2 regions of the Vagococcus hydrophili genome follow, and region 2 is predicted to be linked to the other one. Evidence: predicted binding sites of a transcription regulator. Region 2 holds the regulator's gene; the other holds the start of a gene.
What was found. The regulator LexA, encoded in region 2, represses DNA repair genes until DNA is damaged. The targets are predictions, from matches to a motif close to CNAACANNTGTTNG.
Positions count from the first base shown of each region.

Region 1: ruvA (Holliday junction branch migration protein RuvA) is a predicted target of LexA. The motif match lies at 17,334-17,347, and genes of this name have one in related genera.

Region 1 covers NZ_CP049887.1:767,331-786,692, forward strand. The annotation lists gene G7082_RS03740 (M3 family oligoendopeptidase) at 1-1,278, shown strand, start outside; gene G7082_RS03745 (CatB-related O-acetyltransferase) at 1,336-1,989, opposite strand; gene G7082_RS03750 (C40 family peptidase) at 2,141-3,445, opposite strand; gene mreD (rod shape-determining protein MreD) at 3,592-4,107, opposite strand; gene mreC (rod shape-determining protein MreC) at 4,107-4,967, opposite strand; gene G7082_RS03765 (lipid II:glycine glycyltransferase FemX) at 5,125-6,126, opposite strand; gene G7082_RS03770 (carboxylate--amine ligase) at 6,130-7,347, opposite strand; gene asnB (asparagine synthase (glutamine-hydrolyzing)) at 7,373-9,256, opposite strand; gene adhE (bifunctional acetaldehyde-CoA/alcohol dehydrogenase) at 9,484-12,084, opposite strand; gene G7082_RS03785 (hypothetical protein) at 12,424-12,840, shown strand; gene yajC (preprotein translocase subunit YajC) at 12,917-13,264, opposite strand; gene tgt (tRNA guanosine(34) transglycosylase Tgt) at 13,348-14,493, opposite strand; gene queA (tRNA preQ1(34) S-adenosylmethionine ribosyltransferase-isomerase QueA) at 14,511-15,545, opposite strand; gene ruvB (Holliday junction branch migration DNA helicase RuvB) at 15,676-16,686, opposite strand; gene ruvA (Holliday junction branch migration protein RuvA) at 16,699-17,316, opposite strand; gene G7082_RS03815 (hypothetical protein) at 17,456-19,195, opposite strand; gene G7082_RS03820 (hypothetical protein) at 19,192-19,362, opposite strand, start outside.
Region 2 covers NZ_CP049887.1:2,160,113-2,173,461, forward strand. The annotation lists gene G7082_RS10595 (ABC transporter permease) at 1-352, opposite strand, end outside; gene G7082_RS10600 (ABC transporter ATP-binding protein) at 345-1,076, opposite strand; gene G7082_RS10605 (efflux RND transporter periplasmic adaptor subunit) at 1,077-2,243, opposite strand; gene G7082_RS10610 (hydroxymethylglutaryl-CoA reductase, degradative) at 2,374-3,639, opposite strand; gene G7082_RS10615 (hydroxymethylglutaryl-CoA synthase) at 3,652-4,824, opposite strand; gene G7082_RS10620 (50S ribosomal protein L25/general stress protein Ctc) at 5,103-5,720, opposite strand; gene G7082_RS10625 (M42 family metallopeptidase) at 6,074-7,108, opposite strand; gene G7082_RS10630 (cation:proton antiporter) at 7,249-8,439, opposite strand; gene lexA (transcriptional repressor LexA) at 8,969-9,589, opposite strand; gene G7082_RS10645 (DUF896 family protein) at 9,736-9,978, shown strand; gene tkt (transketolase) at 10,094-12,091, shown strand; gene G7082_RS10655 (plasmid pRiA4b ORF-3 family protein) at 12,354-13,349, shown strand, end outside.

The DNA.
Region 1 (19,362 bases), 1.4 Mb from region 2:
CAAATTACGATTCCATTTACTGAGAAAGATGGCACAGAAGTCATGCTCTCAGCTGGTCAAGCCTTCAATAAAATGATGGGAGACGCTGATAGTGCTGTTCGTGCTGAGTTATTTGAAAAATGGGAAAAAGCTTGGTCTGAAAAAGCACCACTTTTTGCTGACACATTAAATCACTTAGACGGCTTTAGATTAAAAGCTAACGAGTTACACGGAATCACTAACCACTTGCAAGTTCCTTTAGAATACAACCGTATGAAAGAAGAAACATTAAACGCGATGTGGGGAGCTATTTCAAATAACAAACAACCATTTGTTGATTTCTTAACTCGTAAAGCACAATTACTAGGCAAAGAGAAAATGGAATGGCAAGATCAAGATGCACCGATCATTTTAGGTGAATTTGAAGAAAAACGTTACACATTTGATGAAGCGGCTGAATTCATCGTAGAAAACTTTAATAAATTTAGTCCTAAAATGGCTGATTTTGCTCAAGTTGCTTTTGATAAGAGCTGGATTGAAGCAGAAGACCGCCCCGGAAAACGTCCTGGCGGCTATTGTACAAGTCTTCCAGAAAACAAAGAATCTCGTATTTTCATGACATACGGTGAATCAATCAATGAAGTCTCTACTTTAGCTCACGAATTAGGTCACGCTTATCACTCTCATGTGATGTGGGATTTGCCTGTAATGAGTCAAGATTATGCGATGAACGTTGCTGAAACGGCTAGTACTTTCGCTGAATTAATCGTAGCGGACGCGACTCTAAAACAAGCTAAAACAAACGAAGAAAAAATTAATTTAATTGATGTTAAAATGCAAAACGCGATTGCAATGTTTATGAATATTCATACCCGTTTTATCTTTGAAAATAATTTACATAAAGCTCGCAAGAAAAATGTGTTAACTGATGAAGAAATGACTGAATTGATGTTGGATGCACAAAAAGAATCTTATTGTGACTCTCTAAGTTCATACCATCCTCATTTCTGGGCAAGTAAACTACACTTCTTTATTGATGATGTGCCTTTCTATAACTTCCCTTATACATTTGGCTACTTATTCAGTTTAGGAATTTACGCTCACGCTCAAAAACAAGGTTCTTCATTTGAAGATGAGTATATTTCACTATTACGTGATACAGCATCAATGACGACAGAAGAGCTAGCTCAAAAACATCTTGGTGTTGATTTGACTAAACCAGATTTTTGGCAAGACGGAATTGATATTATTAAAAAAGATATCGAAGAGTTTATGACAATTACAGAACAATATATGTAGAAAAAACCTGAAATCACATTCGAAGTAACTCTTCGTGATTTCAGGTTTTTCATTTTTTTATTTTATATTATCTTGATAGTAAGTATATAACTGATCTATTTGATTGCTTAATAAAAGAGGGATTACTGGTTTTACTTCTGATTCTTTCCAATCAAACCAGCGTATTTCAAGTAATTTTCCAATTGTCGCTTCGTCAAATCTCTTCTTGATGACTTTCGCTGGATTTCCACCTACAATTGTATAAGGCTGAACATCTTTGACAACCATTGAACCAGTCGCAACTATGGCTCCCTCACCAATGGTTACACCCGGCATAATTGTCGCTCCCATACCAATCCATGCATCACTGTTAATTACCGTGTCTCCTCTTTTTTCAAAGGAATCCTTTATCCCTTCTTCAAAAGGATAAACTGTTAGCCAATCTGGATGATGGTTATGATTCCCACCTAATAAAATAGTTACCCCACTTGCGATACAAACATAGTTTCCAATAATTAATTTATCAAGTTCCCAACCAAAATCCTTTTCTGGATGAAACAAATCTCTCGTCGTTTCATCTCCCCATAGATACCTAACACACCCATTTTCAAAATTTGAATTCTCATAAAAACCTGAATAATAAGATTTTTTTCCAACTCTAATCAAAGGATTCGTGATAATATCCTCTAAATATTTTACTTCCGACCAATTTTTATAATGATTATTTTCCATTGTTTTCGCTCCTAAGTTTGATTATTACTAGTTCCTTACTTAGAAGCTACTTTCACTGAAACTTGTTTTATTAATCTCAATCTTTTCCTCATTTTTTTATTCTCCATAAAAAAAAAGACTAACTTTTTCAAGTCAGCCTTTAAAATTTTAATTACATGCGTACTCCAAAGTCTGGTGACCAATAAGCCATGCTTTGTACAGTTACGTTTTCACCTGGTTGTGGTGCGTGGATGTATTGTCCGCCACCTACATAAATACCAACGTGATGAGTTGCGCCTCTAGCTCCCCAGAATACTAAATCTCCAGGTTGTAATTGGCTAAGTGAAATTTGAGCGCCAGCACTTTCTTGTGGTACTGTCCATCCACCAATTTCTCTTCCTGCTGCGACACGATAAACATAAGATGTAAATCCTGAACAGTCAAATGAATCTGGTCCTTTAGCTCCCCAAACATAAGGTTTACCAATATGTTTGTAAGCTTCTGCTACTACTGCACTACCATTTGATGAAGCAGGAGGTGCTGGAGTTTCAGCTGGTTGTTTAGGTGGTGTTGTTTGTTGTCCACCATTGTTATTATTATTGTTGTTGTTTGTATTAGTATTTGTTTCAGCTGGAGTTGTTGCTCCACCATTGTTTGAAGCTGGTGCTTCAGTACTAGTTTCTGTTTTAACTTCAGTTGTTGGTGCTACTGGAGCTACAGTTTCTTTAGCTGCTTGTTTTTCTGCTTCTGCCGCTGCCTTAGCTGCTGCTTCTGCTGCCGCTTTTTCAGCTGCAAGTTTAGCTTCTGCTTCTGCTTTTTCGTTTAAGAACTGATCTTTTTTTCCTTGTTCAGTTTCTTTTTCAGCTGCGATTTCACTAACTGCTACTTGTTGAGTTAACTCTTGAGCAACTAGTTCACCTTTTTTCTGTTCTAATACAACTGCATTAGCTTGTACTTCAGATGCTTTTTCTTCTGTTTCAACTTTTTTATCTTCTACAGCTTGTTTGTCTTCTTTTTGTTGTTGCATCATGTCATTGTTAGCTCCAACTAATTTAGAAGCTGCCATTACTTTAGTTACAGCGTCTGATACTGAATCAGCGTTTAAAACTAAATCAACAACGTTTGAGCTTCCTGAGTCAACTTGAACTGAACGAGCTTGTTCTTTAATAGAAGCATCACGTTTTTCGATGCGTTTTTCTAAATCTTTAACTTCACCATTTAATGAACCAATTTCAGTGTTTAACTCTGCTTGTTTAGCTTGTAAAGCATCTGCTTGGTCTTTGATTGAAGTAATGTTACTTTGGATTGAAGCTAATTGTGATGATGCTGAAGCTTCTTTTCCTTGTAAGTCACTAATTTTTTTGTCTTGTGATGCAATCTTTTGATCAACTGAGTCAGCGCTAGCCATTAATGGAAGAGCTGTTGCTGATAAGATCATTGTACTTGTTAATAATGTAGATAAAATCTTCTTTTTCAATTTAATAGTCCCCCGTGTAATTTGTAATTTCTTATATTTTTTAAGTTTTATTTAATATTTAAATTTAACGATAAATGAATTGTAGCATAGAGACATGTCAGTCATATAATAGAAATGTTACAAACATATTTCAATCCACATAACATTTATTTTTTAACATTAAACATACTCTTTAAAGGCACTACTAACACTGCTATCAGTATGATATTCAAGCACAGAGTTGGTGCTAATGTTCTTGCAAAAAAATCTAAAATAGTGGTACTTGTTAACTTAAATAGCACTAATAAGAACACTCTGCCCACTGAAATGGCTGTAACAAAAACAATGAAACTCAAAATAATCGTAAATGTATTTGGATAAACATGCTCGAATAAACTATAAATTAAGATGACTAGTATTGGAAACAAAATCAAATTGATCCCAATCACATTATAAAAATAAGAATCATAAAGTAGTCCGATGACACTTGACCAAATCACTAGATAGGTTTTTTCCATTTGGAACGTTGCAAACATCAAAAACATCAACAATAGATTACTTGTAAAATCCATTGGCACTGAAAAAGCTGATAGAAGTGAACTACTTACATGCCCATCTATAAGCATCATAAAAAAGAAAATAAGCGGTAAGGTATAGGATAGATACTTTCTTTTTTGCATCATTACTCTGTACCCGCTAATCGTTTAACAACCGTCACAGAATTCACATCGTACATATCTGATACAGGCGTTACTAACACTTCTGCATCTAGCCCTGTTTTATTCTTCTTAATTTCTTTAATATTCCCTACTAATAATCCTTTAGGAGAATTGTTACCTAAACCAGAAGTCGTAACAGGGGTTCCTTCTTTTAAGCCTTCTGTTGAAGTTAACTGAGACACGACTAATGTGTGAGTTTTATTATTGTAGCCTTCCATTAAACCGTAAATCATCTTATCTCCCTCACCTTGCAACATCACAGGAAAGTGGTTCGTATTTTGATTAATCGTTGTTAAGAGTTCTACTTTTGAACTATTATTTTCTGCAATAATGACACGACCAATCAATCCTTTATCGCCCATGACCGCCATGTTGACTTCAATACCATCTTTTTTACCTTTATCAATGATTAATACATCTTGCCAACTATCTGGGGAACGATTAATCACTCCAGCGTTCACTACTTCATAATTTGATAACGTCGCATTTAATTCTAATTGACCTCTTAATTTTTCATTCTCTTTTTTTAAATTAGCAACTTCCGCTTCAAGGGACGCTGTATGATCTATTTTTTTCTTTAGATTATCATTTTCTGTATAGGTATTAAATAAATTATTAATCGATTTAACCCCATTTTCGACACCTATAAATGGTGCTTTAACTACTCGATCAATGCTTGCAATGACACCATTAGTTTGAGATTGACCTGGTAAACTTTGCTTTTTATTATCTCGCTGCATGGCACTAAAACCAATTAAAAAGACAACAATAATGACAATTGTTAGCGCAATAATAATATTTCTACTTGAATTAAATTTTTTCACATTTCCACCTCGACAAAAGTCTTGAATTTTAGATACACATAACGTTTATTCTAACATTATTTACTTGAAATCACTAGAAGATAGCTGGTAAAATTCATTAACTCTTTATTAATTTTTATATCAAAAAAGTGGAGAATTTATTTCCCCCACTTTTTAATTATTCATTTAAAAAAATATAATACGATTCTTCATCATATACTCGATCAATTTCACCAATAAATTCTGTTGCCTTATCACTACCAACAAAACCACGTTTAAACTTATATAAACCATCTTCTTCATTCATTTCAAAAATACCACCAAAATCGTAATACTTAGTTCCTCTTTCTAGTCCCCATTTAATCATTTCCCACTGCATTAAATAATTAGGCATCTTATTACGGTGTAGATTATTAGAACCACCATACATATACCAAGTAACATTACCATAACTTAAGCATAATGCACCTGCCAATACTTCTCCTTCAAATGTAGCAATAAACACTTTGGCGTTATCACCATAAGCTTTTAGCACTCGTTCAAAATACTCGTACGGACGGTAACTAATACCTTGACGTTCACTCATGATTACATGAGTATCATAAAAAGCCTTCAAATCTTCTAAACTTCTAGAAGAATGAACCTCAATTCCTTTTCTTTTCGCTAAACGTATATTGTAACGTGTTTTAGAATGAAATTCTGAGAGTAATTCTTCTTCTGTCTTATTTTCCGTATCTAACCTCATATTTAAACGTGGCTGAATTGTTGAATGAGGGTTAATATCTTTGTTACGTACTTTAAACCCTGCAGCTTTATATGCATCAGATAATTCTTGATTATAAAAAACTTCTGGATCTGTTCTAAGCAAGAAAATATTCTCATTTGATAATTGTTTTTCTGCCTCATCATATAACTCTGTGACTAATTGGATATTGTTAACATCACAGACAGGACCTCTTGTTGCATAAGCTATTTTTTTTTCACCTACAGAAGCCACCGTTAAAATTGACATTGCTGCTATTATCTCATCTTCTTTTTCTAGATAAATATAAAAAGGTTCCCAATTGTTTTTTACTTGCGCCCATGCCATATCCTGTGTTGTTGCGGTATATGGACTATTTAAAATAAAATCCTCATATCTTTTTATTTCTTCAGGATTAGCTAAATTGACTAATGCCATTTTCTATCGTCCCTTCTTTTTAAACCATTTTTCATAACGTTCCACATAGGATTGATAGTATTTTTTCATACTTAAATTTCTAACAATAGATTTATCTTGATCATAAAATAAAGTATAACCATAGTCATCTCTATCAATCATCTCTTTGGCTACTTGTTTACATGTATCATCCTCTGTATAAGTTAGCACTACTTCTTTTGGAACACCTAACCATAGTTTTTCTTCTCTACTTAAAAATGCTTCTTCAACTTTTATTTCTTCAACTAAATCTTTAATCGCTTCTTCAATTAAATTACACCCAGCTAACGTCGAATAAAAACTGCTTCGTCCCGGTCGCAAGTTAATCTCAAAAATTTTAAATGTCTGATCACGCTCGTCGTACTTCATATCAAAATTAGCAAACCCTGTATAACTGATTCCTTCTAAAAAACGAGTATATGTTTCATAAATATCAGCATCAAAAATACTTTTAATCGCCACATAATTTCCTACTAGTGTTGGTGTAACATCTTCTAAAAAAGGATGTCCTAAACACATCGAGTGGACTTTACTGTTTGATCCAACATAAGCATTTAAGACACGCATGTTACTATCAGGACCAGGAATAAAATCTTGCATTAACATCGTGTCGCCATATCCAGAAGTAAAGATATTAAATAAAGTTTCCGTAACTTCTTCTTCACTATTTAAAATATAGGCTTTTTTCTTATCTTTAAATTCTGCTAAAGCATATGTCACACTATTACTTGGTTTAACAACCACAGGATAAGTAAAAGGTACTTCGATTTCTCGATAGTTGTCTTTAGTTACTTTCATTGTTTTTGGATAAGGTAACTCTAATTTCTCACATAAATCATAAAAATCTTCTTTTAAAATTAATTGTTCTTTCAATTCTTTTTTTACAAAAGGTAACCGACAATATTTAGATAACTCCTCTTGGTTATCAATCACTAATTCAGCATAACCGTCGCTTGCCGCAAATAAAATTAGTTTGTCATAAGCTTCTAATTTATTCTTTAATAGTGGTATCATAGCTGTTGAAAAAACAGATGGATTAGCTAAATCATTAACCACTTCTATGTCAACAATCTTAGAATGGTTAGTCATTGGTAATTTGCCTTGACCAACACATAAACTTTTAATTCCATATGCCATGTGGATTGAACGAGCAATTCCATATGCATTAACATCTGTTCCTAAAATAATAGGTAAAAATTTCATCGTTTTTTTCCTTTCCAAATAATTATTAATCTGTTAACTCTGATACTTCTGGTTTGTGACCATCATTGATAAAGTAAACATTATACCAAGTTAAGAAAGTGAAAATAGTCCAAATTTTACGACGTTCATCCACTTTTTCTTCATAGTTATCATCTAGCAATTGAATAATTTTGTCTTGATCAAAAAATTCTTTTACCCATTCATTAGAAAATAATTCTCTTACATGTTGGTAATAACGTTCTTCACGTAACCAATCTTTAATTGGTACTGGGAAGCCTAATTTTTCTCTATTCGACCACTCTTCAGGAAGATGTCTTCCTGCGGCTTGACGAAAAGCATATTTAGTATTTTCAGAATTAATCATATATTTTTCAGGTACTTGCTCTGAGACTCTCATCAACTCAATATCAAGTAATGGCACACGTAATTCTAAAGAATGAGCCATTGATAATTTATCAGCTTTTAATAAAATATCTTTTGGCATCCATTGATGAAAATCTAAATATTTTTTCTTCTTAAGTTCAGATAATCGACTTACTTTTTTGTATTGTTTGTTCACAATGTCTGAGACACTTGGTGACTTAGAATACTCACTTGTCAAATACTCTAATGCTTCTTTTTCTTCAAAGACTTTCGCGTTACCAATAAAGCATTCTTCAGCTGGTGCTAAGTTAGAATACATATGTAAGCTACCAGGGAATTGTTTTTCTTTAATAAAACCTGCTAAAGAGTATCTTGCTTTTTCAGGTAATTTTTTAAGTAAACTGGTTGTTTTTCTAATGAATTTTGATTTAGTATAGAATCCATATGTTTGATAGCCACCAAACAATTCATCCGCACCTTCACCGCTCATAACAACTCTAACATCACGACTTGCTAACTCTGATAGGAAAAATAAAGGAACACAAGATGGATTTGAATCCGGTTCGTCTAGATGATACTGAATAAGAGGAAAATTTTTGAATGACTCTTCCCCTTCTATGATACGCGACTCATTGTTCAATCCAATCATATCAGTCAACGCCTTAGCCTCCACTGACTCATTAAACGTCTTATCACCAAAACCAATAGAATACGTTTTATCGGGGCGTAAAACACTTGCTACATAGCTTGAATCTACTCCTGAAGATAAAAATGAACCAACTTCAACATCAGCGTTTTTATGAATATCGATTGATTCTTGGACACTTTTATCAATTAAATCCACTGTCTCTGATAAAGACATTTTCTTTTCATTATCTTTAACATCCCAATATTGCTTGATTTCTAATAAACCATTTTTATACGTAAAGAAATGACCTTCTTTAATACGATAAACGTTTTTAAAGAAAGTTTCATCTAATGCTGAATATTGAAATGTCATAAAAGGACGTAAAGCTTCTGTATTTAATTCTTTTTTAAAACCTGGATGTTGCAAAAAGCTTTTAATTTCTGACCCATAGATAAAACTACCATTCATCTCTGTGTAGTAAAGTGGTTTTATTCCAAAATGGTCTCTAGCTCCAAACAATTCATTAGTTTCTGTATTCCAAATGACAAAAGCAAACATGCCTCTAATTTTTTGTAATAATTCAACTCCGTATTCTTCGTAACCATGAAGTAATACTTCTGTATCAGCATGGGTTGTAAATATATGACCTTTTCTTTTTAAATCCGCTCTTAATTCTGAATGGTTATATATTTCTCCATTAAACGTGATAACCATCGTCTTATCTTCATTATAGATAGGTTGAGAACCACCCTCTAAATCGACAATACTCAACCGTCTAAAACCTAAAGCTGCTTGTGTATCAACATGACTACCAGAACTATTTGGACCTCTATGGGCAATAGTTGCCATCATATTTTCTATTATTTCATTTTTTGATTCTACTGACTTGGTATCAATAAATCCAACTATTCCGCACACACCAATTCCTTCTCTCATTATAGAATTTATTAATTCATTTATATTAGTTTTTATTTTTAATTTTTCTTATTAACAATCTTTAAATTATATATGATTATCCCTTAATTGTCCAACTTTCCAAACAATACCATCCTATTAATCGGTTATTATAAATAAATAAAAAAACACCTATAATCATTCCCTGACCCACAGGAAACAATTAAGAGGTGTTTAAATATCACAAATGATTATGCATTATATGAATCAATAATAATTTGTTTTAATTCGCTAATTAATGGTTCTTTAGGGTTAGCAGTTGTACATTGATCTTCATAAGCAAGCTCAGCCATACGATCTACTGTGTTGTCTAATGTTTCTTGAGACAATCCTTGTGCTTTAAGGTTCATGTCAATTCCAACACGTTTTCCTAATTCATCTACTTCTGTTGCTAAAGCTTCTACTAATTCAGCAGTTGTGTTTCCTTTAAGACCTAAGAAACGAGCTACGTCAGCGTAGTCTGTGTCCGCTCTAAAGTAATCATATTTAGGGAACAATGCATGTTTTGAAGGATCTTTCGCATTGTAACGGATAATATGAGGTAAAAGAATCGCATTTGTACGTCCGTGAGGAATACCGTATTCTCCACCAATTTTATGAGCGATTGAGTGACATATACCTAGGAAAGCATTCGCAAATGCCATACCAGCCATTGTTGAAGCATTGTGCATTTTTTCTCTGTTTTCTAAGTTAGGGTTTTTCACTGAATCTTCTAAGTTATCAAAGACTAATCTGATTGCTTGTAAACTTAATCCACGAGTATAGTCAGATGCCATTACTGAAACATATGATTCTAAAGCGTGAGTTAATACGTCCATCCCTGTATCTGCAGTTACTCCAGCTGGTACACTCATTACAAATTGTGGGTCAATAATTGCCACGTTTGGTGTTAAAGCGTAATCTGCTAATGGGTATTTCACGTGTGTTTCACTATCAGTAATTACGGCAAATGGTGTTACTTCAGCACCTGTACCAGATGTTGTTGGAATACAAACCATTTGAGATTTTTTAGCTGATTGAATTTTGTACGTACGTTTTCTAATATCTAAGAATTTTTGTTTAGCGCCAAAGAATTCTGTATCTGGGTGTTCGTAGAATAACCACATACCTTTAGCGGCATCAATTGCAGATCCACCACCGATAGCAATGATTGTATCTGGTTTGAATTTATTAATCATTTCAGTTCCTGCATAAACAGTGTTTGTTGAAGGGTTAGGTTCAACATCTGAGAAGATTTCATAAGTCACTTTGTTGTTACGTTTGTTTAACTCATCAATTACTTTTTGAGTATAACCAAATTGAACCATTCCAGGGTCACAGACGATGAATGCACGTTCAATGTTTTCCATTTTTTCTAAATATTGGATTGAATTTAATTCAAAATAAATTTTTTCTGGAAGTTTAAACCATTGCATATTATTTCTCCGTTTTGTTACAGTTTTTGTGTTGATTAAGTTAATTGCTGTTACGTTTTTAGATACTGAGTTTTTACCGTAAGATCCACAACCTAATGTTAATGAAGGAATCATTTCGTTGTAGATATCACCAATCCCACCTTGTGCTGCTGGTGAGTTGATTAAGATACGACAAGCATTCATTCTTAAACCAAATTGAATGTGTAAATCTTCATCTTCTGAATGTAAAACAGCAGTATGTCCTTCTCCACCAAGTTTTAACATTTTTTCACATAATTCTAAACCATGTTCACGGCTGTTAGCTTTAAACATTGCTAAAACTGGAGATAGTTTTTCACGAGATAATGGGTAATCAGCACCCGCATCTTCTAATTCAGCGATTAAAATTTTAGTTCCTGCTGGGACGTTAATTCCTGCGTCTTTAGCGATAGATACAGCAGAATGACCAACGATTGCTGGGTTAACAGCTGTTTTAGCTTCGTTCATGACTGCTTTTTCTAATTTAGCTAATTCATTAGCTTTAACGATGTATACTTGATGTGCTTCAAATTCAGCTTTCACTGCATCATAAACTTCAGCATCAACAATCACACCTTGTTCTGAGGCACAAATCATTCCATTATCAAATGATTTTGAAATAATTAAATCGTTAACCGCACGTTTGATTCTTGCTGTTTTTTCAACGTAAGCAGGTGTGTTACCAGGTCCTACGCCAAGTGCTGGTTTACCAGTAGAATATGCAGCTTTAACCATTGCAGAACCACCTGTAGCTAATACAATTGCCACGCCTTCATGATTCATTAATGTGTTTGTTCCTTCGATTGAAGGTTGCTCAACCCATTGAACACAGTTTTCAGGTGCGCCAGCTGCAACGGCTGCATCACGAACGATACGAGCTGCTTCTGCTGAACATTTTTGTGCGCTTGGATGGAAAGCAAAAATGATTGGATTACGTGTTTTGATTGAAATCATTGCTTTAAAAATGGTTGTAGATGTTGGGTTAGTTGTTGGTGTTACCCCACAAACCACACCGACTGGGTCAGCAATTTCAATAATTTGTTTTTGTTTATCTTCGTTGATTACGCCAACTGTTTTATCATATTTAATGCTGTTCCAGATACTTTCAGATGCGAACATATTTTTAATTGCTTTATCTTCATAAATTCCACGGCCAGTTTCTTCGACTGCCATTTTTGCTAAAGGCATGTGTTGATTTAAAGCTGCCATCGCCATTTGATGAACGATATGATCTACTTTTTCTTGATCGAAAGCTTTCATTTCTTTTAATGCTTGGTTACCTTTTACTACTAATTCATCAATGACTTGCGCCACGTTACTTTCTTGTTTCTCAACTTTTTTATCTTTTGTCTTTACCATAATAGCCTCCTGAAATAATTTGTTATTTACTTCACAAATGTAATATACATCATTTTTTCATAATTGTAAATACTTTTTTGTGACATTTTTCACTTTATTTTTAAATTAACTCTAACTATTGTTAAAATACACTTTATATCATGAACCATACCATTAATTTTTTATATCAAACTAAAAGATTGATACTATTTTCACATTTATTGATAAACACATTTTCATAAAAAAGATCGATTCTGATTGTCCCACTATTAAATATGATTGACTCATCCTCTCTTCAAATTTATACTTCTTTTATAAATAAAAGTCGTATTTTAAAAACAAAAAGAAAGGAACTAACAAATGAAGAAAAAAATTCTTTTGTTCCCACTATTTATATTTATCTTTTGCTTATTGATGTACAAGATTTTAGTAGAAACACCTGTTGATAGTTTCAACAATCAAAACAAAGAACTTTTAATTACTCAATCCAAAGAAAATTCTACTGATATAGTCATTACTAATTCTTCAAGTCGTCGTTTAATTTGGGAAACTTCTAAAACAGAAGTAATGACACAATCGAAAAACATGTGGCTACCTGTAGAAACAGTTTTACCTAAAGTAGCCATTAAAGAATATATTGATAGCGGTGCTACCTCTATCTTTTCTTTAAAAGACTACATAGCTAATAATAGTAAAGAAAATTACAAACTAGTTTTTTTCTTTTCATATGACAACGAACCAGAATTCTCATATGAATTTGAACTAAAGATTCCATAAAAACATCTCAATAAAACAAAAACAAACGGACTACTTTTTCTAAGCAATCCGTTTGTTTTTAATTTGAAAGAAAATCTTATTGATTTTCTTTTTCTTCTTCTTTAGTTTCAACAACTTCAGTTACTTCTTCTGTTTCAACTGTTGCTGCTGGAGCACTTGCTGCTGCAGGTGTTACAGTTTTGATTGCAGCACGTTCAAACACTAAATAAATACCTTCACAGTCAATTGTTACAGTTCCTTTGTCTGTGTTTAATTCATGAACCACACCGTATAACCCACCAATAGTCACAACTTCGTCTCCAAGTTTCATGCTATTTAATAGCTCTTGGCGTTGATTTTGTTGTTTCTTTTGAGAACGTGTCATGAAAAACATCATCCCACCGATAATAATTAACGGAAATAAAAATCCTAATCCACCTTGCATTTGATCTACCTCATTTTCTTTTTATAAGTCACTATCCACTTTATCAAATTTTATTAGATTACACTAGTTTAATTTATGATTTTTTAGAAATTCTTCGGATTTTCTTCATTAAATCCATATTCTTCGAAAAAGGCTTGTCTGAATTCTAGTAAATTGTCATCCATAATCGCTTGACGGACTTGTTTCATCACATTTAATAAGAAGTATAAATTATGATAAGACGTTAAACGAATACCGAATGTTTCATCACATTTAATCAAATGACGAATATAAGCACGGGAATAATTACGACATGTGTAACAATCACATTTTTCATCCAATGGTCTGAAGTCACGAGCGAATTTAGCGTTTTTCACAACTAAACGGCCTTTACTCGTCATACACGTTCCATTTCTCGCAATACGTGTTGGCAAGACACAATCAAACATATCCACCCCACGAATAACTCCATCAATTAATGAATCGGCAGTTCCCACACCCATTAAATATCTTGGTTTGTTCTCTGGAATAAGTGGTGTTGTGTATTCTAACACTTTGTTCATTTCTTGTTTAGATTCACCCACTGACAACCCACCAATAGAATAACCTGGGAAGTCTAAACTGACTAAATCACGAGCACTTTGCTCACGTAAATCTTGGAAGCCAGCTCCTTGTATAATTCCGAATAACCCTTGACGATCTGCATTGGCATGCGCATTTAACCCGCGTTCTGCCCAACGAGAAGTTCTCTCGATTGATTTCTTCACGTAGTCATGACTTTGCTCAAAAGGCGGGCACTCGTCAAAACTCATCATAATATCTGGACCTAATTTATTTTGAATTTGGATTGCTTTTTCAGGAGATAAAAACATTTTTGAACCATTTAAATGGTTTCTAAAATGAACCCCTTCTTCTTCAATACGGCGCATATCACTTAATGACCAAACTTGGAAACCGCCTGAATCTGTTAAGATCCCTTGATCCCAGTTCATAAATTTATGTAAGCCGCCTGCTTCTTCCACTAAATCTTCGCCAGGACGTAACCATAAATGATACGTATTACTTAAAATAATTCCTGCACCCATATCTTTTAACTCTTCTGGAGCCATTGTTTTAACAGTTGCTAATGTTCCTACTGGCATAAACATTGGCGTTGGAAATGTTCCATGTGGCGTAATAATTTCACCTAATCTTGCGCCAGTGTGTTTTTCTTTTTTGATTAATCTGTATTTAATTGCTGGTTCGCTCATTGTGATCCTCTTTTCTATTATTTTACAAACATCGCGTCCCCAAAACTAAAGAAACGATATTCTTCTGCTACAGCATGGTTATAGGCATTTAAAACATGGTCTCTCGTTGAAAAAGCACTCACTAACATGATCAACGTTGACATTGGCAAGTGGAAATTGGTTGAAAAAGCATCCACTAGTTTGAACTTATAACCCGGTTTAATAAAGATTTCAGTCCAACCACTATCCGCTTTAATCTCACCATTAAATTTAGTTCCAATCGTTTCTAAAGTTCTAATTGATGTTGTTCCTACAGCCACAATTCGACCGCCATTTGCTTTAATTTGACGCAAGCTTTCAGCCGATTCTTCTGATAAGGCATAAAACTCACTGTGCATGTTATGATTTTCTAAATCTTCGACATTCACAGGTCTAAACGTTCCTAAGCCAACATGTAGCGTTAAGTAAATAATTTTCACACCCTTAGCTTCGATTTTAGCCATTAACTCTTTTGTAAAATGAAGACCTGCTGTAGGGGCTGCCGCTGAGCCGTTTTCTTTAGCATAGACTGTTTGATAACGTTCTTGATCTTCCAGCGTTTCTTTAATATATGGTGGTAATGGCATCTCACCTAAAGCTTCTAGATTTTCTAAAAAGACACCCTCATAAGTAAAATCGATGATTCGACCGCCATGTTCTAGTTCTTCCTTCACCACAGCTTTCAGTCGACCATCACCAAATGAAATTTTTGTGCCGACTTTAGCGCGTTTAGCTGGTTTGATTAATGTTTCCCACGTGTCATTTTCAGTATTATTTAATAGTAACACTTCTAAATGACCGCCTGTTTCTGGTTTTTCACCATGTAATCTTGCTGGTAAAACACGAGTATTGTTCATCACAAGAGCATCTCCTGGATGTAGCTCATCTAAAATATCATCGAAATGTTTATCTTGTATTTCACCTGTTTTTTTATCTAAAATTAATAATTTAGACGCCGTTCTGTCCTTTAAAGGCGTTTGTGCTATCAGTTCTTCTGGTAGATGAAAATCAAAATCTGACGTTTGTAATGTCATAGTCACCTATTCCTTTCTATATCTTCCTGTTGTATTTTAACATCTTTAGCCCAAAAGAAAAAGCGTTCATGTTTTCTAAAACGCGCTAAAAAAAGAGATTCAGTTATTTTCATCTGAAATCTCTTTTTCCTTATTTTTCTTCGTAAGTATACCCTAAATGCTCATAACCAAATTCAGTAACCACTCGACCTCTTTGTGTTCGTTTGATAAATCCCTTTTGAATTAAATAAGGCTCATACATGTCCTCAACAGTTTCAGTTTCTTCACTAATATTAACCGCAATCGTTGTTAGACCAACGGGACCACCGTTATAAAGTTCAATCATCGTTGTTAAGATTTTTTGATCCACATAATCTAAGCCCTTGTGATCGACTTGCAACATTTTCAAAGCTTCATCTGCTACGTATTCATCAATTTTTCCGTTACTTTCAACTTGAGCAAAATCACGGACTCGCTTCAATAAACGGTTGGCGATTCGAGGGGTCCCTCTTGAACGTCTAGCAATTTCAAAAGCTCCTGTTTCTTTGATTTCTGTGGCAAAAATATCCGCAGAACGCAGGACAATCTCTTTTAAATCATGGTCTTCATAATATTCCATGTGACAAATGATCCCAAAGCGATCCCTTAAAGGTGCTGATAACATTCCTGCCCGAGTTGTTGCTCCTACTAAGGTAAAGGGGGGTAACGGGAAATGAACAGGGTGGGCACTTGGACCTTGCCCCACTATAATATCCACAAAAAAATCTTCCATTGCCGAATAAAGTAATTCTTCTGCTACTCTTGGCAAACGATGAATTTCATCAATAAATAGAACATCCCCTGGTTCTAGCTCATTTAAAATAGCCACTAAATCACCCGGTTTTTCAATGGCTGGACCACTGGTTGTTTTAATATTAACTTCCATTTCATTGGCAATTACCATAGCCATGGTTGTTTTACCTAATCCCGGTGGACCATACAACAAGACATGATCCAAAGATTCTTCTCGTTGTTTAGCGGCTTTAATGTAGATATCTAACTCTCGTTTCACCTTATCTTGACCGATATACTGGGCTAAATATTGAGGCCGTAATGATTTTTCTAAACCGTCTTCTGCTTCATCTAAATCAGCTGATACCAAGCGATTTTCTTCTTCGTTCATTACAAATCCTCCCTATTTTTTCATTAACAATTTCAAACCAAAGCGTAAAATTTCATCCGTTGCTTTACCTGTCATTGTTTCAAGCTCTACCTTAATGCGTTTGATTTCTCGCTCAGAATAACCTAATGCTTTCAGTGCTTCAATCGCTTCTGTTAAGGAACTATCATCGATCGTACTAAATAAATCATCTTGCTTGGCGTAAACTTGCTTCGCTTCCCCTGTGATTTCTAATTCATCTAATTTCCCTTTTAAGTCTAAGACCATTTGTTGCGCTGTCTTTTTCCCAACACCTGGAAATTTAGTTAAGTACTTCGCGTCTTCATTTTCAATCGCACTTACTAATCCAGCATGGTCATCTAAAGCCATAATGGCTAAACCACTCTTAGGTCCAATACCTGAGACACTAATTAATTTTAAGAATAATTGTTTTTCTTCTAAGTCTGAAAAACCATATAAGACATGAGCGTCATCTCTGATAACTTGATGTAAATAAACGACCACTTCTTTTTCTAAATGAGCTGAATAGCGAAACGGATTTGCCACAGCTATTTGATACCCAATGTTGTTTGTTTCGATAACTATATAATACGGACTCACATAAGTGACCACGCCTTTAATGTATTCGTACACTTTTTCTCCACCTTCCACGTACGCATGTTCCCTAAGATTGTAACATAGTTTAGGAAGATTTAGCCATGATTTACGCATTAAACAATGTAGCAAGAAAAAGAGCGTATGATATAAGCATAAAAACTTATACCACACTCTCTTATTTTGAGTAACGACGCGTTATAAACCATGTGGAAAATGTTGATAGAATAAATACTAGGGATATTTCTGTCACATAGTTCAATTTCCAAGAGGCTTCGTTCTCTTCAAAATCATTATTCACTTTTTCTTCCCTAACCTGTTCAACATCAGTTGTTTTCTTTTCATGATGGACGTTCTTTTCTTCTGAACTCATTAACGCATCTATCAAACACTCTTCATGATATCTTACTTCCTCTAATTGATTAGAAGTTACTGTCGGCATTTCTTTAATGAGCGTCATCATATCTAGAACATTTTCGGCTAATTGTTTAGTCACATCGGTTGAACTAACTTTCTTTTCAGCTAATTTAGTCTCTACACATGGCTCATTAGTTGGTACATTCAACTGCTCTTCCATTAGTAAATCAAATAAATCCACACTTTCTGTTTTTTCTTGATGTTTTTCACTCACTATTTGAAGAGCTTGCTCTTTTTTTACATCCATCATTTTTAATAACTCAATAAAATAACTTTGAATGGTTGCTGGGTTTACTCCGTAGTAATTTTCAGTGTCTACATCATAAATAATTTGACCCACGTTATTAACTGAATCATAGCTAACATTGGGACTTAGCTTCCTCGTATAAGAATCTATAGAACGATCACCTATAAGTATCTTTCCACCTTTTTTTTCAAACGTTTGACACAGTCGTTTTACTTCATCAAAACTCAAATCCGTAGTATCTCCTAACGTATCCAACGCCTTAGTGATATTATCTAGATGTAAATTAGTAAAAAGTGATTTACCTGTGAACATCATCAAAGAACTCTCCGCTGATAACTCTATTTTTTTATTAACCACGTCATTAAGTTTATTTTCTAATACCATAAGATAGTTAAATCCAGTTTCTTCCGGTATGACTTCTGCGTTCATTAATATAATATTACTAGTGCCTTTAATTTGTTTTAGACCCAAGACTTTCAAATACTTCCCTTTATCTAAGATAACCTTATCATCTTCAACAATAATTGGTAATTCATTTCTTTTAATTTTCAAATGAAGATGATTTGGTAAAAAATCGAAAGAGGTTGTCCCTTTTAAAAAATGGTCTAATTTAAGAAACGTTAACTTTTCTTCTATTTGTTTGAAATCATATTTTCCAGATAACGCAATGGGTGCATAGACATAATCGATTCTTTCATTCTCTTCATATACATCTACATCAAGTTTATTTTCTATCACATCAATTAATTCGACGATATCTTGATTGGCAGAATCGCTCCCTTGAATTACTCTGTTACAGCCTTTTTTTAATTGTTCATTCATCTCGTTAAACAATTTATTCCCCTCTGTGTTGGGGCTAAATATTTCTTTTACCCACTCAGAAGAATTATCCATCGGCTCTTCTTCATCAAATTCATCACTAGAAATACTGTTGATGTCATCGTTGATATAATCATGCTGGCTGATACTCTCTGTAAAATTTTCTGTCTCTTCAGATTCGACTAAATCTTGATTTTCTTCTTGCTCCTCATTATTAAAAATAATTTTTATTTTAGAGACATCCAATGTTTCTTCCTCTTTTCCCTCGGTTAAGATCCCCTTCTGGTTCAACTGGTTTTTTTCTACCGTAATTTTGGTAGTGTCCACCCCCTCCAAAAGTGACATGGCACTAACACAATCAGGCATAAAACTACTCCCAACTAAAAATGGAACAGCTAGGGATTTCCACGGATTTTTCAATTTTAATAGACTCATTTACCACCTCTACTTATAAATAACGCTACAGCACTTGAGCAAGATAGCAAAACAAGTAAAACCGACATCAAACCAAAGGGATTTTTCTTTGGGTATTCCCTATTTTCTTTAAGCAACTGTTTCCCCTCTTCCATTAAATGAAAAAACTCTTCTTTTTTGGTAGTATC
Region 2 (13,349 bases):
TAGAAGCATTAATTCCCTCTGGTCCAAATCCCATGCTGTAATCAGCGCTAATATTATCGACACCGTCTAATTTTCTAAGCATTTTCAAATCAGACATGTTAAATGCAAATTCATCATAGGCTTGACCGGCTGCAGCTGAATCATCTTCTTGATCCACTTTGTAAACCAAACGAACACTGTTAGCATCAGCTGATTCCATCATTTTCATACTTTTTTGTTTCATGCCTTCACCAATAGCAGAAACGGTCACAACAGCTGTAATCCCGATAATAATTCCTACCATGGTTAAGAAAACACGTAATTTATGGGCTTTTAGGCTGAGGAAGGTACTTAATAATAAATTTTTAAGCATTGGTAAATTCCTCCTCATCTAAGAAAATTCCATCTTTCATGTAAACAACACGTGACGCATATTTTTTCATGTCATTATCATGGGTAACCATTACGATGGTTTTACCTTCTTTATTGAGTTCGGTTAGAATATTCATGATATCTTTACTCGTTTCACTATCAAGGGCACCGGTAGGCTCATCTGCCATAATAAGCAAAGGTTCATTTACTAAGGCACGAGCAATCGCCACACGTTGTTGTTGCCCACCAGATAGTTCAGTGGTTTTAGAATTCTCTTTGCCTTCAAGACCTACTAAATGAAGGTAGTGATCTGCAATTTTTTTTCTTTCAGCTTCTTTTTTCTTACCCTCATAGACCATTGGTAGTTGGACATTTTGAGAAACATTTAAAGATTGAATCAAGAAAAATTGTTGGAAAATAAAGCCAATATATTTGTTTCGTAAATCTGATTTTTGATTTTCAGTTAGTTTCGATACGTCTTGCTCATCAAAGATATAACTACCATCTGATGACTGATCTAAAAACCCGATAATATTCATTAAAGTCGTTTTTCCACTACCAGATTTTCCCATGATCATCAAGAACTCACCACGTTCAATGGTTAAATTTAATTCTTTTAACACGTGAAGTTGTTCTTTCCCAACAGGATAGTATTTATTAAGTTCAGTCATTTCAATGAGAGAAGAAGAAGAAACAGCCTGTTCACTGTTTAATTGTTCAGTCATTTATTTCATCTCCCCTGAGTTTTCCATGCCTGGTTCTCCGATTAATTCACCGCTTTTAAGTTCTTTTTCAGATTTAACAATCACTTTGTCTAATCCTTCTAAACCACTATTTACAATGACTTTGCCTTTGTCAGCGCCTTTATCAGCTACTTCGATATCTTTTCTTAAAACAGTCCCAAAGTCATCAACAAAAACATATTTTTTCTTGTCTTTTTCATCTGTATGAATAGCTTCTTCAGGAATTTGGATTTTCTTGTCATCTAATTTAATCGAAGCTTGCACGTGGAATCCTTTACGTACTTTTTTAGCATCTTTTAATGAAAGTTTAACTGTGTAAGTTGATAAAGCACCACTTCCGCCTGAATTACCACCCATGCCACCAGTCGCGCCAGCTTGTGCTTGGGCAGTTGTTGGTGAATTTGAAATATGGATAATTTCGCCTTTATAAACATTGTTGTCAGCAATCGTCCTAACTTCTGCTGGTTGTTTTTCTTTGATTTTCTCTAAATCACGCTCGTTAACTTCACCTTCAACATAAAAATCATTAGAAGTTAAAGTCATAATCGCACTGTCACGATTTTGATCTTGCGGAATCGTAATTTGCCCATTAAATGGTGCTGTTACTTGATTCACTTGTTTCGCATTTAATGTATCAAGTTGACTTTGTTGTTGATTCATTTTGATATCAAAACTATTTAGGTCAAATTCTAAACGAATACTCTCTTCAGAGGTAGTAGGAGCGCCGGCTTCTTTTGCAGCTTTGTTCGCATTAGCTAATTCATTGATTTTAAGTTGCATTTGTCTAGCAGCTTTATCTTTTTCAGCTTGTGTTGATTCCATTTGATATTTCAATTCAGTGATTTGGTTGTCAGTTGTTTCATCCACATATTGGTATAAAACAGTTCCTTTTTCTACCATATCACCATTTTTTACGTTTAAATCACCTAATTTTCCAAGAGTAGCATCTTTTGTAAATTCTTTTGATTCTGTAGGAGTCACAACGCCATTAATGAAAACTTGAGGGACATCCTCTACAGTAAAATAATCAATTTTAGGTGCATCAGTAGCTACCTCTTTTTGAGAGCCTCCAAGTAAGAATTTTGCTCCAATTAAAACGATAATAATGCCAACCGTAACACCGATAATAATCTTTTTCTTTTTCGACATTTCTAAAATCTCCTTTATTATTTTATATGCTAATTATTTTACAGGAGTAAAGTCTTAATTTATATAGGACGTAAGACCGATAAAAAAACAACTAATCGCTATTAATCGATTAGTTGTTTAATAAAGTGTGCTATTTTCTAATTTTCTCCAATAATTCTTTTGCAACAATAGAGTTCATCTTAGCTTCTTTTCTAAGTAATGCTGTTAAGGCTTCAATTTCCTCACCTTTAGCACCGACTTGAATCGCTAGGGAAGAGGCGTGTAAATTCATGTGTCCTTTTTGGATTCCCACTGTAACCAACGCTTTAAGAGCCGCAAAGTTTTGAGCTAACCCAACACACATCACAATCCGAGCTAAGTCTTCTGAAGTTGAAACATTCAACATGCCTAAACTTGCTTTAGCCATGGGTAAGACAGAGATAGCACCACCGACAGAACCAACAGCCATTGGTAGAGTTAATTCACCAATTAAAGAATTCTCATCCATTGTCCAGTTCGTCATGGCTTCATATTGACCGTGACGACTAGCATAGGCATGAGCCCCAGCTTCAACCGCGCGAGGATCGTTGCCTGTTGCAATAACCACTGAATCAATCCCGTTCATAATGCCTTTATTATGTGTAGCTGCACGGTACGGGTCAAGTTTGGCGTAAGTGTTGGCTTCAACAATTTTTTGAGCAATTTCTTTTCCCTTAAAGTTAGGTGTGGTTAATTCATCAAATGACACGCTACAAGTCGCTGTGACTAGGCACTCTGTGTTGTAGTTACTTAAAATGGACATTAGAGAAGCGCTTTTTGTTAATTCCAGAATAAAAGGTGTGACACCTTCTAAAATAGTATTAATAATGTTCGCTCCCATGGCGTCTTTAACATCAACCATTAAATGAAGGGTTAAGAATGATAGAGATGCTTCCGGTTGTTCAATTAAGCGAACAGCGATATCTTTTAAGCCACCACCACGAGCAACGATTGAGGGATGACTTTCCTGGGCTAATTTAAAAATTGTGTCACGTTCATTTAAAATCGCTTCTTTAGCTAATTCTAAATCAGCAACATTTTTTAAAATAATTTGACCAATCATCGCGCGACTTTCAATATGAGTGCTAAAACCTTTTGTGCTCATGATTTTAGCAGCGTTACTACAAGCAGCAATCACAGAAGGCTCTTCAACCACCATTGGAATTGTCATTTCTTGTCCGTCTATTATAAAATTACGAGCCACACCAAGAGGTAATGGGAATTGAGCGATTTGATTTTCAATCAATGAATTAGCCACAGAATCATCTAATAAAGGACTATCTAAAAATAATTGTGCTTGTTCATCATTTAAATAACCTTCTTGAGTTAAGGTTTGAATACGCTCAAGTCGAGTTTGTTTGTAAAATTTAGGTTTCAAAGTAACGACTCCTTATTGACGTTTTGAATACTGTCTTTTGTGATCAGTAATACTTGATAAATAGAAGAGACTGTTATCAAATTTGGCTTCACTTAGTGGGTGAGTGCCGTCTTCTTTCGGTAAAACTTTGTTGAAAATGGCTTCGTATTCGTCCATTGATAAATCGTAACGATTGTTAAGAAGAGTTTCGTGTTCCTCTTTTAATAAATGATTTTCAAAGCCTTCAACTAAACGACCATAGAAGAACTCACCAACAGCACCGGAACCGTAACTAAATAGTCCGATTAAATCACCTGATTGTAATGAATGAGCATCACTATCAAGAAGTGACATTAAACTAAGGTATAAAGAACCAGTATAAATATTACCAATATCTCTGGTATAAGTTGTTGATAAATTATAATGGTGCATGATTAATTCTTGGATTTCTTCTGATTCATTTTCAAGAAGAGGGAGTAAGGCTTTTTTACCCATTTTCGTATAAGGTAAATGGAAACAAATCGCTTTAAAATCTTCAAAAGTTAGGTTAGTTCTTTTTGAGAATTCTTCCCAAATTGTTTTAAAGAAATTAATATAAGCTTCATTTGAGAATTTACCATCAACAATCGCTGTATCTGAATAATTGGGACGCCAGAAATCAAAAATACTTTCGGTCATCGCCACACTTGTGTCTTCAAGAGCTAAAATACGTGGATTTTCTGAGACTAACATAGCAATTGCCCCAGCACCTTGTGTGACCTCACCAGATGTATTCAAACCGTATCTTGAGATATCTGAACCAATGACTAACGCCTTTCTTCCAGGGTGTGCTTTAATGAAGTCTTGCGCCATCATTAAACCAGCTGTCGCTCCGTAACAGGCTTGTTTGATTTCTACAGCTTTGGCGAATGGATGAATATTGAGTAGTTGGTGAATAAAACTTGCGGCTGATTTTGATTCATCAATGCCAGTTTCAGTTCCTACAACGATTAAATCGATTGTGGTTAAATCTTCTTTATCTAAAATAGGGAAGGCAGCATTTGCTCCCATTGAGACAGTGTCTTGTGTAATGGTTGGTACAGCCATTTTTGTTTGACCAATTCCAATCGTAAATTTATCGGGATCAATACCACGATGTTTAGCTAAAGTCACCAAATCAATGTATGTACTTGGTGTAAAGAAATTTATTTTATCTATTCCGATCAAATTTGAACACTCCTAATTGTCATAATTAAAACCTCCATCATTTTATCACAAATTAAGAAAAGACTATAGTAGGTAAAATAACTTTAAAGTTTGCTTAAGTAATTTTCAGAAAAAATCATGTTTATTCTTTTAGATAGAGGTGAGAAGTATTTTGATTTGAGAGTATTTAAGGAAATAAAAACAGGACAACACTAAGGTCATCCTGTTTAGTCTGGGTTCAAATAGCAGTTGCTTGGAGCTAAATGCTATTTGAACCACCCTATTTTAAAATAATTATCTTATTCTGCTGATTTGTCGTTAATAACTTCTGGTTCACTAGCCACACCAGCAACTTCTTCTTCTGTTTGAACAGTTACCTCAGTCACAGCACAAACTTGCTCTTCAGCATCTGTCACAATCGTGAAGTCTGCTTGTTTTGGAATGTCACCAATTACAAGTGCGTCACCAATTGCCATATTAGTAATGTCAACTTCCACACGTTCTGGTAATTTATCAGGTGTTGCTGATACCATCACAGTGTAAAGGTTTTGCTCTAAGGCACCACCAGCTTTAACTCCAACTGGTGTTCCAACTAAAACTACCTCAGCTTCAACTTCAGTTTCTTCGTTCATATCAACTGCTAAAAATGCTGCGTGAATCCATTCTTTAGTGAATGTATCCAATTGATAATCTTGAAGTAAGGTACTGATTTTTTTTCCGTTTAGATCAAGAGTATAAACAGCGTTCAAGCCGTTTTCACGAATTGCTTTGTCTAATACTTTGGCATCTACTGAAAATGAGATGTTGTCAATTTTGTGACCATGCACAGCACTTGGAACTCTACCTTCTTCTCTTAACTTTCTACGGATAGAACGAGGTCTAACCGCTCTTGCTTCTGCTTTTAATACTACTGACATAAATAATCTTCCTCCTTTAGAATAAAATCTTCATTCGGTTCGTTATTTAGTTCTGCAGTTTTAATCGAGAATTGAGCACATCGATTAGCTTGCACTTAAAAAATGAATGTCAGCACTTTTTAAGGACGAACCATAAACTTAACAAAATAGTGATTTAGGCGATTTTAATCGAATAGAAAGAAGCTACTCAAAATTAAAGTGACGAAATAAAGACTTAAGCCTTCCGCCAATTGCCTGCTCATCGTGGTTCAAAAAACCACACTATAATATAAGCTTATGTCTTAACCATACGTCTTATTGCATAAAAGGTCAAGGAAAATGATTATTTATATTTTTATGTGTCTATTTTTATTTTATGATAATTCACTAAATAAATATTTTGAAACAAGTTGTTCAGTAGCGTCAATGGAATCTTGATGAGTGCGCTCAAAGGCATGACTGGCTTCGATTCCAGCGCCGACTAAACCGTGTTTTACATCTGCACCAGCGCGCATTGCAGCAGAGGCATCACTACCATAAAATGGATAAATATCTAATTTATAAGCAATTTTATTTGTTTCGCAAAGATGAACAAAATGATTTCTTAAGCCTAAATGATAAGGACCGCTAGCATCTTTCACACAAATAGAAACAGTGTACTCATCCGTTTGTTGGTCATCTCCCATAGCGCCCATATCAACAGCTAGGTATTCCACGACTTTTTCATCAATATTAGAATTTCCACCGTAACCAATTTCTTCATTATTAGAAAAGAAGAAGTGGGTTGTGTAAGGTAGCGATTCATTATTTTTCTTAAGATCAATTAAAAAGTTAATCAAAATAGCGGCACTTACTTTATCATCTAAATGACGAGACTTAATAAAACCACTAGGTGTGATTTCAGTACGAGGATCAAAACTAATGAAATCGCCGACTTGAATGCCTAATTTTTTAGTATCTTCTTCTGAGAAAGTTTTTTCGTCAATACGGACTTCCATGTTGTCTTGATTTCTTTCAGCAGAACCAGCATCTTTATAAACGTGGACACTGGTTTGATGCATTAAAATTGTTCCAGTGTAATCTTTACCTGATTGCGTATGAATCGTACAATATTCACCTTCAATGGAGTTATATTTGAAACCGCCAATTAAATCTAGTTTCAAACGTCCGTCAGGTTTGATACCGCGAACCATAGCGCCTAATGTATCAATATGTGCCGTAATAAAGCGGTGATTCTCATCGTCTTTACCAGGAACAGTCACGATTAAACTACCTTTGCGGTTAATAATACCTTGAAATCCGTGTTTTTGTAATTCTTGATCAAGGAAATGAATAATCTTTGTTGTATCCCCAGTTGGTGAGGGGATATTTGTTAGTGTTTGAACCAATTCAATTGTAGATTGTGTCATAAAATAACCTTCTTTCTTTTATTTGTTTCTATATGATTAGAGTAATCCAAACGGGTGTGGGACGCAAGAGAAAAAACATCTTTACCAAAGTTCCTCTAGGTACTAGTAGAGAGGGGAATTTTAGTAGAGATGTTTTTGTTTTACGCTCTGATATTTTCTGTGTTATCTTCCTTTTGATCCAGTCCAATACTAAATTTTAAAAGTAGGGGAGAGATTAAGGTAGTGATAATGATAGAAGCAATTACTGCTGTAAAGAATTCACTGGAAATGTAGCCAGCTTCTTGTCCGATTTTAGCAACAATTAAAGCCATCTCACCTCGAGAAACCATACCAGAACCAACGACTAGAGCCACGTTTCGGTTAATTTTCATTAATCGTGAAGCAAAATAACCACCAGCAAGTTTTGTGATAACTGCGGCAACTGATAAGAGTAAAATTAAACCAAATTGAGAGAAGAGTGCTTCAATACTGATCCCCAGTCCAATAGAAACAAAAAATACTGGAATGAAAAGACTGTTTCCAATGGTATCTACATCTTTTTCAATCTCGTGAGCTGATTCATGACTAGACAACATCATCCCGATAAAGAAGGCACCGATAATATCACTTAAGCCCATTTCTTCAGCAAAAATGGTGAAGGTAAAACAAAGAACAAGTGCCATAGCCGTTTTTGCTTTAACCGCAATTAATTTTGAAGATAAACGCATGGCTGGTGTGATTAAGTATTTAGCAACAAGGTACATCATACCGAAGAATAGTAATTTTTGCCCAATTAAATCCCATGCCATCGGAACAGTAAATCCTGTGCTAGCGTCAAAAGTAATGGCAGCTGTAAATATACTAATCAGTAAAACAACGAGAGTGTCATCTAAAATGGCGGCACCTAATGTAATGGAGCCTGCTTCATTGTCCATGTAATTGTATTCTTTTAATACTTGAACGGTAATGCTGAGTGAGGTGGCACTGAAGATAATGCCTAGAAAGAATGATTCTGTGGTTCCCATCCCGATAAGTTGTCCGAGAAGAGAGATGAAGATAAAGGGAACAAAAACACCGAACAAAGCAACGGTAATCGCTGGCTTTAGGTATTTCTTTAAAAGACTAAGATCGCTTTCCAGTCCAACGAGAAACATGAGAAGAATAATCCCAATTTCTGAAAACATAGCAATTCCGTCTGTTTCTGCGACCAAATTAAGAATTGCTGGACCGAGTAAAAGTCCCAATAGTAATTCGCCAAACACGACAGGTAAGTTGAACCTGTTACATAAGTGTCCTGCAATTTTTGTGCCTAATAAGATAAAAATGACCATTTTTAATAACTCTAAAGTCAAATGCATCCACTCCTTTTATAATTTATTTTTAGGTGCATATTTATACTAAATAATTTATAAAAAGGATGCAACTTATTTGTTCTTTTATTATTGATTAAATATCTATTTTAAACGTTTTTTTCATTTTAAATAACTATTAATAATATTATTTAATGATTTATAAATCAAAAAAGTGAATAATTATAACAAAAAAAGAATAAAAAAAACCGATAAATAATTATCGGCTGTTACGGTACATATATTGCTGTTTTTCTTCTGTGTAGCGTTTATATTGTTTTGTTTTATAGCTTTTTTCATCCCATAACATTAACCAAATCATAACTAGGGAGTCAAAACGACCAAGGCAGCCTGCCAACCTAATGTTCCTAACACGACACCTAATACTAAAACAATTAATAAAACTGCATACCTTCTGATTGCTTCCATTTTGATCACTCCTAAATGTATTTAGAACGTTTGTTCGTATTTTTATTATACAAACATTTGTTCGTTTTGTAAAGAAAAAAATAAAGCATTTAAGCTTTATTTTTTAAATATGATTTCTGTATAAGCCGACAACTTTTCCTAAGATAGAAACATTGTCTAAAATGATGGGTTCTAAAGTATCGTTTTCAGGTTGTAGACGGATGTAGTTAGTTTCTTTAAAGAATCGTTTACACGTTGCTTCGTTCTCGTCAGTCATAGCGATTACGACGTCACCGTTGCTAGCAGCTGCTTGTTTTCTAACGATGACATGATCACCGTCAAAAATCCCGGCATTAATCATACTTTCACCTCGAATGGTTAACATGAACAAACTGTTTTCTTCATATTTCAAATCAGGTGGTAATGGAAAGAAGTCAGAAGCATCTTCAACCGCTAAAATAGGTTCTCCTGCTGTAACTACTCCTAGCATTGGAATCGTTGTTGGCTTTACGCCGATTAAATCTAAGCCTTCCGAAGTAAGTTCGATTGCTCTAGGTTTAGTAGGATCTCGGTGAATAAGCCCTTTTTTCTCTAATCTGGATAAATGTCCGTGGACGGTAGAAGTAGAAGATAAATTAACCGCTTCTCCGATTTCTCTGACTGTTGGTGGATAGCCACGTGATTCAACTTGTTCGTATATATATCGTAAGACATCTACTTGTCTTGAAGACTGCTTTCTTGTCATAAGTCGGCCTCTTTTCTTTTTTTTTGAGTGTAACATATATTAGTAAGTAAATCAAACGGGTGTTCGCTTTTTTTTGTAGTTTAAATGATTGAATTTTTAATGAAATTAAGCTAAAATTATAGAAGTTTGTACGAGGAGGTTCACATATGTTATCAAAAGAAAAATTAGCACGAATTAATGAATTAGCAAAAAAAGCCAAAACAGAAACTGGTTTAACGGCTGCTGAAAAACAAGAACAAGCAGAATTAAGAGAAGAATACCTACACCGTTTTAGAGGTGGGATGCGTAATCATATCGAAGGCATGAAAGTTGTCGATACTGAGGGTAATGATGTAACACCTGATAAATTAAAAGACATTCAAAAAGATAAGGGATTACACGGCAGATAGTCGTCCCTTATCTTTTTTGCGCTTTCCTAATGTAAAGCCTTGCAAAATGTTGTAGAAAGCGTTAAAATGATACGTAGATAAAGGTAAAAAAAACCTAAATAGGAGGATGTATTATATGAAGTTCGATCAAATCGATCAATTAGGTGTCAATACAATTCGTACATTAAGTTTGGACATGATTCAAAAAGCTAACTCAGGTCACCCTGGTTTACCAATGGGGGCTGCACCAATGGCTTACACATTATGGACAAAACATTTAAAAGTTAACCCATCTACATCAAGAAATTGGGCAGATCGTGACCGTTTTATTTTATCAGCTGGTCATGGTTCAGCGATGTTATATAGCTTACTTCATTTATCTGGATACAACTTACCAATGTCAGAAATCAAAAATTTCCGCCAGTGGGATAGCTTAACACCAGGACATCCAGAAGTTCACCATACTGATGGTATCGAAGCAACAACAGGACCATTAGGACAAGGGATTGCGATGAGTGTTGGTTTTGCCATGGCAGAAGCTCACTTAGCAGGAACTTACAACAAAGAAAACTTCAATATTGTTGATCACTATACTTACGCATTATGTGGCGATGGCGACTTAATGGAAGGTGTTTCACAAGAAGCAATCAGTTTAGCTGGTCACTTAAAATTAGATAAATTAGTTGTTCTTTACGATTCAAACGATATTTCATTAGATGGTCCATTAGACAAATCATTTAGTGAAAGTGTTAAAGGACGTTTTGAAGCAACTGGTTGGCAACATATCTTAGTGAAAGATGGCAATGATTTAGAAGCTATTTCTAACGCTATTGAAGAAGCTAAGAAAGAAACAAGCAAACCAACGATTATCGAAGTGAAAACAATCATCGGTTTTGGTGCTGAATTACAAGGAACGAACAAAGTTCACGGTGCCCCATTAGGAGCTGACGGTATTGCATTAGCTAAGAAAAATTACGGATGGGACTACCCAGAATTTACTGTTCCTGAAGAAGTGACTGCTCGTTTTAAAGCAGACATGATTGAAAAAGGTCAAAAAGAAGAAGCTGCATGGAACGAATTATTCGCTTCATATAAAGCTGAATACCCAGAATTAGCGGCTCAATTTGAAGCAGCATTCAAAGGTGAAGTAACGGTTGATTTAGAAAAAGCTTTACCAGTTTACGAAGTAGGTGATTCATCTGCAAGTCGTATTACAAGTAAAGAAGCGATTCAAGAATTAGCGAAAGCAATGCCTGAATTATGGGGTGGATCTGCCGATCTTTCTTCATCAAACAACACAATGATCGCCGGCGAAAAAGATTTCGAACCAGGAACTTACGAAGGCCGTAACATTTGGTTTGGTGTCCGTGAATTCGGTATGGCAGCGGCAATGAATGGTATCGCATTACACGGTGGAACTCGCGTTTACGGCGCAACATTCTTCGTGTTTGTGGATTACTTACGTCCAGCCGTTAGATTATCAGCTATCCAAAAAGCGCCAGTGACTTATGTGTTAACACATGATTCAATCGCTGTTGGTGAAGATGGTCCAACTCATGAGCCAATCGAACAATTATCAAGCTTACGCAGCATTCCTAACGTTAACCTAATGCGTCCAGCTGACGGTAACGAAGTAGCTGCAGCATGGAAAGTAGCCGCAACATCAATGGAAACACCAACAGTTTTAGCTTTATCTCGTCAAAACTTACCAGTTCTTGAAGGAACAAAAGAAAAAGCTTATGAAGGTGTGGCTCGTGGTGGTTACGTATTATCAGCACAAGAAGGAACTACGCCAGAGGGAATCATCATGGCAACAGGTTCAGAAGTGAACTTAGCAATGGAAGCTCAAAAAGAATTACGTAAAGAAGGCGTTGATGTATCAGTTGTTTCTATGCCATCAACTAACCTATTTGACGCACAAGATGCTGAGTACAAAGAATCAGTTTTACCAAGTTCAGTTAGAAAACGCGTATCAATCGAAATGGGCGCAAGCTTAGGTTGGGAACGTTACGTAGGATTCGACGGTAAAGTAATGGGAATCGACCGCTTCGGCGCCAGTGCCCCAGGAAACACAGTCATCGAAAAATACGGCTTCACAGTAGAAAATGTTGTGAAAACATATAAGAGTTTGTAATATCAGAGTGGTGAAACAAGCGGTTAACTCCGAGCAACTGGAGGAACCAATAATTAATCCGTTCTTTTGGGATTAATTATTGGTTGTGAAATTGCCGTGGGGGCTGCCTTTAGAAACCAGACTAATCAGAGTGTATAAACATATGAAAAGAGTTGCCTTTATGGTAGCTCTTTTTTCTATTAAAATAACTTTTTGCTTGTTCTTAAAAACCAACTAATATGATACACTTTAATCAAGAAAACAAACTAAAGGAGAGTCTGATATGTACCATAAATGGATCAAGGAATATGGGAAAAGTGGCTTATTTTTAACTGCTTATAATGGTGTGACAGGAGTTCCTTTTAAAGAAATAGAAAGTGAAGATAAGTTATCACATGAAGATTATTTACAAATACTAGAAGAGTTTAGAAGGGTCATCTTAAATCAGATGGAGGTCGATATTGAGAAGTGGAACATGGGCGTGATGATGATTGGGATGACAGATCTAATTCCTAGGTACATAGAAATTGATAATGCAGTTATTTTAGAATTTCAAATTATTTTGAATAATTTTCTAGTGTTTCTACAGGATAAAGAATATTTGGAAAATATCTTTGATTTACAAAAAACAGTGTTTCAATTTATGCCTCTTTGTTTAAATAATAATTTAGATATAAACTATTGGTCTCAGATTAAACGAAAAAATATTGAAGCATATATGAAATATATGGATGAACAGATGGAAACAATCAACGATCTTTTAGATGATTTAGAAGGAAATATGATGAAGGAAGAATTTTTTCCGCCTGTTAAAAATCAAAAGCATTCAAATAATGTGATTCCTATGATTCCTAAAAATAAAATCCCGCTGAGAGTAAGCAATGAAGAATTTGATAATAAAATTTATCAACTAAGAATTGATATTGTGGGAGCTAAACCACCTATTTGGCGTCGTATTTTAGTACCAGCCAAAATGACGTTTGGAGATTTACATGAGATTATTCAAACAGCTTTTGATTGGGATACAGCACATCTGTATCAATTTAATGTAGATAATGTTGTTTTGAGTGATTTTGAAGCAGAGGATTTAATTGGAGATAAGCCTCATGTTTACTACACATCTCAAATAAAAAAAGATATGGCTAAAGTAAAACTGAATCAATTAGTTTCTGAAGGGGATAAATTTGAATATATCTATGATTTTGGTGATTCTTGGGAGCATAAAATTGTTGTGGAAGAAGTTTTAGAACATGACCCAGCGATTCCTTTTTATCCTTAT